2 linked regions of the Phenylobacterium zucineum HLK1 genome follow. The protein of the gene in region 2 interacts with the protein of the main gene of each other region in a pairwise test. Links are inferred from orthologs where the notes say so. Each region holds a gene or a part of one and is shown on either strand. Other genes may lie near its edges.

Region 1 (2,883 bases), 2.1 Mb from region 2 along the record:
GCCCTCCTCAAGGGAATGACGGTCGAGGCGTTCGTGCGGCGGTGCTACCCGGTCCGCCCGGGTCAGACCGTGCTGGTGCACGCCGCCGCCGGCGGGGTGGGCCAGATCATGGTCCAGTGGCTGAAGGCCATCGGCGCCGAGGTGATCGCCACCGTAGGCTCGCAGGCCAAGGCGGCGAAGGCCCGCGCGCTGGGCGCCGACCACGTCATCCTCTACCGCGAGCAGGACGTGGCCGCCGAGGTCCGCCGGATCACCGGGGGCCAGGGCGTGCCCGTCGCCTACGACTCGGTCGGCAAGGACACCTTCGAGGGCACCCTGGCCAGCCTGGCCCGCCGCGGCTGGTTCGTCAGCTTCGGCAACGCCTCGGGCCCGGCGCCGCCGGTCGACCCGATCCGGCTGATGCGCGGCGGCTCGCTCGTCTTCACCCGGCCGACCCTGTTCGACTATACGGCGACGCCGCAGGAGCTGGAGGAGAGCGCCGCGGCGCTGTTCGAGATGATCGGCTCGGGCAAGGTGAAGATCGACATCGGCCAGACCTTCGCCCTCGCCGAAGCGCGCCGGGCGCACGAGGCGCTGGAGAGCCGGGCCACGGTCGGCGCGAGCCTGCTGATTCCATGAGGACCCTTCCCTCCCCCTCGTGGGGAGGGACAGGCCGCTCTCTGTCGCGCAGGGACAGGCACGCCCGTACGGTTTTCGCGGCTAAATTCGCGACAGAGCCGATTTTCCATAACGAAGGGGCTCCGGTCTCCCGAAGCCCCTGAAATCGCTCGATATTTCGAAGAACGCGTTACGTGTTCATCGACTGGAAGAAGTCATCGTTGTTCTTCGAGCCGCGCAGCTTGTCGAGCAGGAACTCGATGGCGTCCTGGGCGCCCATCGGGTTGAGGATGCGGCGCAGGATGTAGGTCTTCTGGAGGTGCTCCTTCGGGGTGATGAGCTCCTCCTTCCGGGTGCCGGACTTCAGCACGTCGATAGCCGGGAAGATCCGCTTGTCGGCCACCTTCCGGTCCAGGACGATTTCCGAGTTACCGGTGCCCTTGAACTCTTCGAAGATGACTTCGTCCATCCGGCTGCCGGTGTCGATCAGGGCCGTGGCGATGATCGTCAGCGAGCCGCCCTCCTCGATGTTCCGGGCGGCGCCGAAGAAGCGCTTGGGCCGCTGCAGGGCGTTGGCGTCCACGCCGCCGGTCAGCACCTTGCCCGAGGACGGGACGACGGTGTTGTAGGCGCGGCCGAGGCGGGTGACCGAGTCCAGCAGGATGACGACGTCGCGCTTGTGCTCGACCAGGCGCTTGGCCTTCTCGATGACCATCTCGGCCACCTGGACGTGACGGGTCGCCGGCTCGTCGAAGGTCGAGGAGATGACCTCGCCCTTCACGGTCCGCTGCATGTCGGTGACTTCTTCCGGGCGCTCGTCGATCAGCAGGACGATCAGGTAGCACTCGGGGTGGTTCTTCTCGATCGACTTGGCGATGTTCTGCAGCATCACCGTCTTGCCGACCCGCGGGGGCGCCACGATCAGGCAGCGCTGGCCCTTGCCGAGCGGAGCGACGATGTCGATCACCCGGCCCGAGCGGTCCTTCAGGGTCGGATCGTCGATCTCCATCCGCAGGCGCTCGTCGGGATAGAGCGGCGTCAGGTTGTCGAACAGCACCTTGTGCCGCACGTTCTCGGGCGGCTCGAAGTTGATCTGGTCGACCTTCACCAGGGCGAAGTAGCGCTCGCCCTCGCGCGGGGCGCGGACCGCGCCGACCACGGTGTCACCGGTGCGCAGGCCGAACTTCCGGATCTGCGAGGGGCTGACGTAGATGTCGTCGGGGCCGGGGAGATAGTTGGCCTCGGGGCTGCGCAGGAAGCCGAAGCCGTCCTGGACCACCTCGAGCGTGCCCGAGCCCTCGATCTCGACGCCTTCCTCGGCCAGCGTCTTGAGGATCGCGAACATCATGTCCTGCTTGCGCATGGAGTTCGCGGACTCGACCTCGAGCTGCTCGGCGAAGGCCAGCAGGTCGGAGGGCGACTTGTCCTTCAGCTCCTGCAGGCTCATGCGCGTCAGGCCCATGGCGGCGATCGCCTTGGCGGCCTCGGACGGCTCGTCCGCGTCGGCGTGGGCGTCGGTCTCTTCGGCCGGGGTCTCGGCGACCTGGGGCTCGGCGTCTTGAGCGGCGGGGTCGGCCGTTTCGGCCTCGGGGAAGTCCTGGGTGTCGTCTTGCATCTTGAATCTACTTGGGAAATCGCTCGCGCCGGGACGGAGTCCGGGCGCGGGCTGGAAGGGATGACGGCGTCCGTCGGGTCGCCGATGTGAACGTTTCGGGAGCCGGGCCGCTGCGCGAGGAGCCGCGCAAGGCCGGCGGAAGGGCGGGGCGCGCCGCGGATCGCCGCGTCGCGTGGGCCCAGCGGAACCACATGCCGGCGGGCCGGTCAAGAAGATCAGGCGGCGTAGGCCCTCATGTGGGGTGCGGCCGGGCGGCTGTCCAGGGCGGGTTCAGCCGCCGAACTGCAGGGTCACGGCCAGGACGGCCACGATGGCGGCGACGAACGGCAGCTCGTTGGTCGCCCGCCAGAACTTCGCGGACTTCGGGCGCTGACCCGCCGCCAGCTTCTTGCGGGCTCCGGCCAGGAAGCCGTGCCAGCCCGAGAGGAATGTGACCACCGCCAGCTTCACCAGCATCCAGGGCTGGAGGAGGAAGCCCCAGCCGGCCCCCGTGGCGTAGACGTGCCAGAGGATGAGCGTCACGCCGAGCACCCAGGTGATCGTCATGGCCGGATTGATGATGATCCGCAGGAGCTTGCGCTCCCACACCTGGAAGTGGGCGTCGAACTCGGTCCCGGGCGGCGCCGTCTCGGTGTGGTAGGCGTAGAGCCGCGGCAGGTAGAGCATGCCGG
Region 2 (6,375 bases):
CCGCGGGCGCGAGAACCGCCGGCTGCGCGTGCGCGCCAGCCAGAGCGAGGGCGGGCTCGTGCTGACTTTCGACGACATCACCCGCCTGGTCGCCGCCCAGCGCAACGCCGCCTGGCGCGACGTGGCGCGGCGCATCGCCCACGAGATCAAGAACCCGCTGACCCCGATCCAGCTCTCGGCCGAACGCCTGCGGAAGAAGTACCGCAAGGACATCGCCGACGCCGAGCTCGAGACCTTCGACCGCTGCACCGACACCATCGTGCGGCAGGTGGGCGACATCGGCCGCATGGTGGACGAGTTCTCGGCCTTCGCCCGGATGCCGGCGCCGAAGTTCGCCAAGGCCGACGCCAGCGAGCTGCTGCGGGCCGCCGTGTTCGCCCAGCGGGTGGCGAGCCCCGACATCTCGGTCGAGCTGGAGGAGCCGGCGCCGGACGCCATGCTCCTGGCGGACAGCCGCATGATCGCCCAGGCGCTGACCAACGTACTCAAGAACGCGGCCGAGGCGGTGGAGGCCCGGCGGGCCCGGACGCCGAAGCTCAAGGGCCGGATCGTCGCGCGCCTGGCGGCCGACGACGGGCAGGTGGCGTTCGAGGTCGAGGACAACGGCGTCGGCCTGCCGGCCAAGGACCGCGACCGCCTGACCGAACCCTATGTGACGACGCGGGAGAAGGGCACGGGCCTTGGCCTCGCGATCGTGAAGCGAATCCTGGAAGACCACGGCGGCGAGCTGGAGCTCGCCGACGCGCGGAGCGGGCAGGGGGCCCTGGCCACCCTTCGCCTGCCGGCGGCGAGCGCCGCGCGCGTCGAGGCTACGGCCGTCGCCGCGACGACGTGAGAAGGCGGAAGGCATGGCTGCAGACGTTCTGGTGGTCGACGACGAGGTGGACATCCGCGAGCTGGTCGCGGGGATCCTCTCGGACGAGGGTTATGCGGTCCGGACGGCGAACGACTCCGAATCGGCGCTGGCCGCGGTCCGCGCGCGCAAGCCCGCGCTCCTGATCCTCGACATCTGGATGTCGGGCGGCGGGATGGACGGCCTGGAGCTGCTCGATCTCGTCAAGGAGCTCGATCCCGACCTTCCGGTGATCATGATCTCGGGCCACGGCAACATCGAGACGGCGGTCAGCGCCATCAAGCGCGGCGCCTACGAGTTCCTGGAGAAGCCGTTCAAGTCCGACCGGCTGCTGCTGGTCGTGGAACGGGCGCTGGAGGCGGCCAACCTGCGGCGCGAGAACCGCCGGCTGCGCGCCCAGGCCATCACGCCTGAGGGACTGCTCGGCAAGTCGGTCGCCGCCCAGCAGCTCCGCCAGATGATCGCCAAGCTCGCGGGCGCCAACAGCCGCGTCCTGATCTCGGGCCCGCCGGGCGCGGGCAAGGAGACGGTCGCGCGCCTGATCCATGACGCCAGCCATCGGGCCCGCAACGAGTTCGTGCCGATCAGCGCCGCCGGCATGACGCCCGAGCGCATGGACATCGAGCTGTTCGGCCAGGAGGGCGAGGGCGGACGTCCGGCCAAGATCGGGGTGTTCGAACGGGCCCACGCGGGCACGCTCTACCTCGACGAGGTCGCCGACATGCCGCGGGAGACCCAGGGCCGCATCCTGCGGGTGCTGGTGGAGCAGCGGTTCCGGCGCGTGGACGGCGACTCGGACGTCCAGGTGGACGTGCGGGTGATCTCGTCCACTTCCAAGGACCTGCGCGAGGAGATCGCCGCCGGCCGCTTCCGCGAGGACCTGTTCCACCGCCTGAACGTGGTGCCGGTGAACGTGCCGGGCCTGGCCGAGCGGCGCGAGGACATCCCCGAGCTGATCGACGACTTCATCACCCGCATCTGCGACGCCACCGGCCTGCCGCGGCGGCGGCTGTCCGACGACGCGCTCGCCATGCTCCAGGTGCGCGCCTGGCCCGGCAACCTGCGCCAGCTGCGCAACAACGTGGAGCGGATGCTGATCCTGGCGTCGGGCGCGCCGTCCGAGCCGATCACCGCCGAGATGCTGCCGCCCGAGGCTTCCGTCAGCGACCAGGCCGGCTCGTTCGGCGCCGAGCGGATCATCGCCCTGCCGCTGCGCGAGGCCCGCGAGGTGTTCGAGCGCGAGTACCTGAACGCCCAGATGCTCCGCTTCTCGGGCAACATCAGCCGCACCGCCGCCTTCATCGGCATGGAGCGTTCGGCCCTGCACCGGAAGCTGAAGTCGCTGGGGCTCTCCGGTGCCCGCCCCCTCGAGACCGAGGAGGCCTGAGCTTGGGCCGCATCGCCTACGTCAACGGCCGCTTCGTTCCCCACGGGGAGGCGTTCGTCCACATCGAGGACCGCGGCTATCAGTTCGCCGACGCGGTCTACGAGGTCTGGGCGGTGTTCGACGGCCGGCTGGCCGACGCCGAGGGGCACTTCGCGCGCCTGGAGCGCAGCCTGGCCGAACTCGGCATCGTCATGCCCATGAGCCGCGCGGCCCTGACGCTGGTCCTGAAGGAAACCCTGCGGCGCAACCGCATCCGCGAGGGGCTGCTCTACCTGCAGGTCAGCCGCGGCGTCGCGCCCCGGGACCACGCCTTCCCCGCCGAGGGCGTCCGGCCGGCTGTGATCGTCACGGCCAGCCGCGTCGACCGCGCCGCGGCCGAGGCCCGGGCGGCCCGGGGCGTGGGCGTCGTCACCACCCCCGAGAACCGCTGGGGCCGCTGCGACATCAAGACGGTCGGCCTGCTGCCGAACGTGCTGGCCAAGCAGAAGGCGCGCGAGGCCGGGGCCGTGGAGGCCTGGTTCGTCGACGAGCTGGGCCTCGTCACCGAGGGCGCGTCCTCCAACGCCTGGATCGTGGACGGAGACGGCGTGCTGCGGACCCGCGACACCAACGCCAACATCCTGCGCGGGGTGACCCGCCTCAGCCTCATGGAGGTGATCCGCGAAGCCGGCCTGAAGGTCGAGGAGCGCCCGTTCACGCCCGAGGAGGCGCGAAGCGCGCGGGAGGCCTTCATCACCGGCGCGGGCACGATCGTGCTGCCGGTCGTCAGCGTGGACGGCAAGCCCGTGGGCGACGGGTCGCCCGGCCCGGTGGCGAGCCGGCTGCGGCGTCTCTATATCGAGCGGGCGAAGGCGCGGTCCGTCTGATCGTCCGCCCGCGATTGCGCCCGTCGCCAAAGCCTGTTTAGCGTGACCCTTGTGTGTGGGCGGACCTGGCCGCCCGTCATAACCAAAAGGCGAAAAGCCATGAGCGACAAGAAACAGAACCTGCAGGACACCTTCCTGAACAGCGTGCGCAAGTCCAAGACGCCGCTGACGATCTTCCTGGTGAACGGGGTCAAGCTGCAGGGCGTGGTGAGCTGGTTCGACAACTTCTGCGTTCTGCTCCGCAGGGACGGGCAATCCCAGCTCGTCTACAAGCACGCCATCTCCACCATCATGCCGGCTCAGCCCGTGCAGCTCTATGAGCCGTCTGACGACGAGGCCGATTGAGTTCTTCGAAATCCGTTGACCGTGAGGCGCCCGTCCAGGGCGCCGTGGTGATCCACCCGGACCGCGAGGGCCGGACGAGCGCCGTACGGGACCCGCAGGCCCGCCTCGAAGAGGCGGTCGGCCTTGCGCAGGCGCTCGACCTGGAAGTCCGCGAGACCCTGGTCGCGCCCCTGCGGCGGCTGACGCCCGCCACCCTGTTCGGCAAGGGCAAGGTGGAGGAGGTTGCGGCGGTCGTGGACTCCGTCGAGGCCGACGTGGTGGTCGTCGACGACGCGCTCACGCCGGTCCAGCAGCGCAACCTCGAGAAGGCCTGGAAGGCCAAGGTCATCGACCGCACGGGGCTGATCCTGGAGATCTTCGCCCGCCGCGCCCGCACGCGGGAGGGCCGCCTGCAGGTCGAGCTGGCCCGTCTGACCTATGAGCGTTCGCGCCTCGTCCGCACCTGGACCCACCTGGAGCGCCAGCGCGGCGGCTTCGGCGTCATGGGCGGCCCGGGCGAAACCCAGATCGAGACCGACCGGCGGCTCCTGGCCGAGAAGATCGGCAAGCTGAAGCGCGAGCTGGTGGAGGTGCGCCGCACCCGAACCCTGCAGCGCTCGGCCCGCCGTCGCGTGCCGTACCCGACGGTGGCGCTGGTGGGCTACACCAACGCCGGCAAGTCCACGCTGTTCAACCGCCTGACCCAGGCCGAGGTGCTGGCGCAGGACATGCTGTTCGCCACCCTCGATCCGACGCTGCGGATGCTGAAGCTGCCCGACGGGCGCCCGGCGATCCTGTCGGATACCGTGGGCTTCATCTCGGACCTGCCGCACGAGCTGGTCGAGGCGTTCCGCGCCACGCTGGAGGAGGTGCGCGAGGCCGACGTCGTGCTGCACGTGCGCGACATCGCCAGCGAGGAGACCGAGGCGCAGGCGCAGGACGTGCGGACGGTGCTCCAGCGCCTGGGCGTCGACATGGACGAGCGGCGCATCCTGGAGGTCTGGAACAAGGTCGACCTGCTGCCGGCCGACGAACGCCAGGACGCGGCCGGCGACGCCCGCCGGGCCCATCCGCCGGCCATCCTGGTCTCGGCGGTCACGGGCGAGGGCTGCGACGACCTCCTGAGGGCCGTCGGCGCGCTGGTGGACGAAGCGCCGCCGGTGGACGTCTATGCGCCGGCCGGGGAGGGCGCGGCGATCGCCTGGCTCTACCGGCACGGCCGGGTGGTCGAACGGGTGGAGGGCAAGGACGGCAGCGTGCGCCTGGCGGTCAGCCTCTCGCCCCAGGCGCTGGGCCAGTTCGAACAGCTGTTCCCGCACGCCGAGGTGCGCGGGGCGGGCTGACGCCCGCCTGCACCGAATCTCCACAGTCCGCGCCGGTCGGCCTGCACCGGCGCCGCTCAAAGCTGCGGGCCATGGACGAGCTCTTCTCCCCCGCGCCCGGCGGATGCCGTTTCTCCCTCAGCGCCGCCGGCGAGGCTTGGTCCTGGCGGCTGACCACGCCGGATGGCGACAGCCTGGGCGGACTCGCCCCCGACCCCAAGACCGCCCGGCGGTCAGCCGCCTTCGCCGCCTATGCGGTGGCCGCGCTGGAGCGGACGCGCCGCCGGCGCTTCTAGGTCAGGGTGACGTAGAGTTCGCTCTCGATCACCCATTGGCCGGTGACCTTGCGCCAGACGGCCAGATAGGTCCCGGACATCTCGGGCTGGCCCTTCCAGTCGGCGCGCCAGCGGCCCTGTTCGGCGGCGCGCTGTCCCGCGGCGTCCAGCTCCACGGACGCCGTCTCGCGCACATAGGTGACGAAGGCGGGATCGGCGAACTGGCCGGAGAAGGCGTCCACGACCGCGTCGGCGCCCACGATCAGCCCGCCGTCGCCGACGATCAGCTTCACGTCGGGCGCGAAGAACGGACGAAGCCGCGCCGCCTCGTGGGCGGCGATCAGCTTGTTGGTCAGCCGCCGCCGGGCGCGGATCGCGTCCTCCGGCGCCGTCATCAGGCGGGCTGGGCCGCCAGGCGCTTGTCGAGATAGGCGCCCACGCGCTGCTCGACGTCGGGCAGGTTCTCCATCCAGAAGTGGCTGGCGCCCTCGACCACCTCGTAGTCGATCACGATGCCCTTCTGGGTCCGGAGCTTGGAGACCACGCGCTCGACCTCGACCGGCGGCACCACGCTGTCTGCGCCGCCATGCAGGATCAAGCCCGAGGCGGGGCAGGGGGCCAGGAACGAGAAATCGTAGGCGTTGGTCGGCGGCGAGACCGAGATGAAGCCGTCGGTCTCGGGCCGGCGCATCAGGAGCTGCATGCCGATCCAGGCGCCGAAGGAATAGCCCGCCACCCAGCACTGGGACGCGGCCGGATTGGTCGCCTGCAGCCAGTCGAGCGCGGTCGCCGCGTCAGCCAGCTCGCCGATGCCGCCGTCGAACTCGCCCTGGCTGCGCCCCACTCCCCGGAAGTTGAACCGCAGCACCGAGAAGCCGCGCTTCATGAAGATGTGGAAGAGCTGCACCGCCACGGGGTTGTTCATCTGGCCGCCCGCCTTCGGGTGGGGGTGCAGGATGAGGGCGACAGGCGCGCTCTCGCTCTTGCCTTGCGTGTAACGGCCTTCGATCCGCCCGGCTGCGCCGGTCAGAACCACCTCTGGCATCTAGACCCCTCTTATCGGCCTGGAATACTTGACTGCTGCGCTAGGTCTTCCTAAGTCCGGGCCATCCGATGCGGCCGGTTCCCCAAGAGCCCTGCGCGAGGCGCCGGCTTGTAGCACAGGCCGCTTCGGATGCGCGGGAAAACTGCATCGGGCGAAGGAGCCATGCGACTCTCCACCAAAGGCCGCTACGCCGTGATGGCCATGGCAGACCTCGCGCGGCGCGAGGGCGAGGCCGCCCGCGCCGTGGCGCTCGCTGACATCGCCGCGCGGCAGGAGATTTCCCTCTCTTACCTCGAACAGCTC

Evidence for each region.
Region 1: the proteins of hfq (region 2) and rho interact in binary tests that used the Escherichia coli proteins (3 or more experiments, as listed by UniProt). The link is inferred for Phenylobacterium zucineum HLK1 from one-to-one orthologs.

The regions. Positions count from the first base shown.
Region 1 is NC_011144.1:3,990,730-3,993,612, forward strand. The notes cover bases 1-2,807. They hold rho (transcription termination factor Rho), read right to left. Parts: upstream 2,213-2,807; coding sequence 788-2,212; downstream 1-787. Other genes in these bases: PHZ_RS19495 (quinone oxidoreductase family protein), read left to right, coding at 1-618; PHZ_RS19505 (CopD family protein), read right to left, coding at 2,483-2,807. In the rest of the region: more of PHZ_RS19505, read right to left, coding at 2,808-2,883. UniProt on the Escherichia coli protein: Facilitates transcription termination by a mechanism that involves Rho binding to the nascent RNA, activation of Rho's RNA-dependent ATPase activity, and release of the mRNA from the DNA template.
Region 2 is NC_011144.1:1,930,140-1,936,514, reverse strand. What follows is about bases 2,108-4,828. They hold hfq (RNA chaperone Hfq), read left to right. Parts: upstream 2,108-3,205; coding sequence 3,206-3,451; downstream 3,452-4,828. Other genes in these bases: hflX (GTPase HflX), read left to right, coding at 3,499-4,773; PHZ_RS09525 (D-amino-acid transaminase), read left to right, coding at 2,243-3,106; ntrX (nitrogen assimilation response regulator NtrX), read left to right, coding at 2,108-2,240. In the rest of the region: PHZ_RS09535 (sensor histidine kinase NtrY-like), read left to right, coding at 1-835; more of ntrX, read left to right, coding at 849-2,107; PHZ_RS09510 (hypothetical protein), read left to right, coding at 4,845-5,048; PHZ_RS09505 (YybH family protein), read right to left, coding at 5,045-5,422; PHZ_RS09500 (alpha/beta hydrolase), read right to left, coding at 5,422-6,072; PHZ_RS09495 (Rrf2 family transcriptional regulator), read left to right, coding at 6,235-6,375. UniProt on the Escherichia coli protein: RNA chaperone that binds small regulatory RNA (sRNAs) and mRNAs to facilitate mRNA translational regulation in response to envelope stress, environmental stress and changes in metabolite concentrations.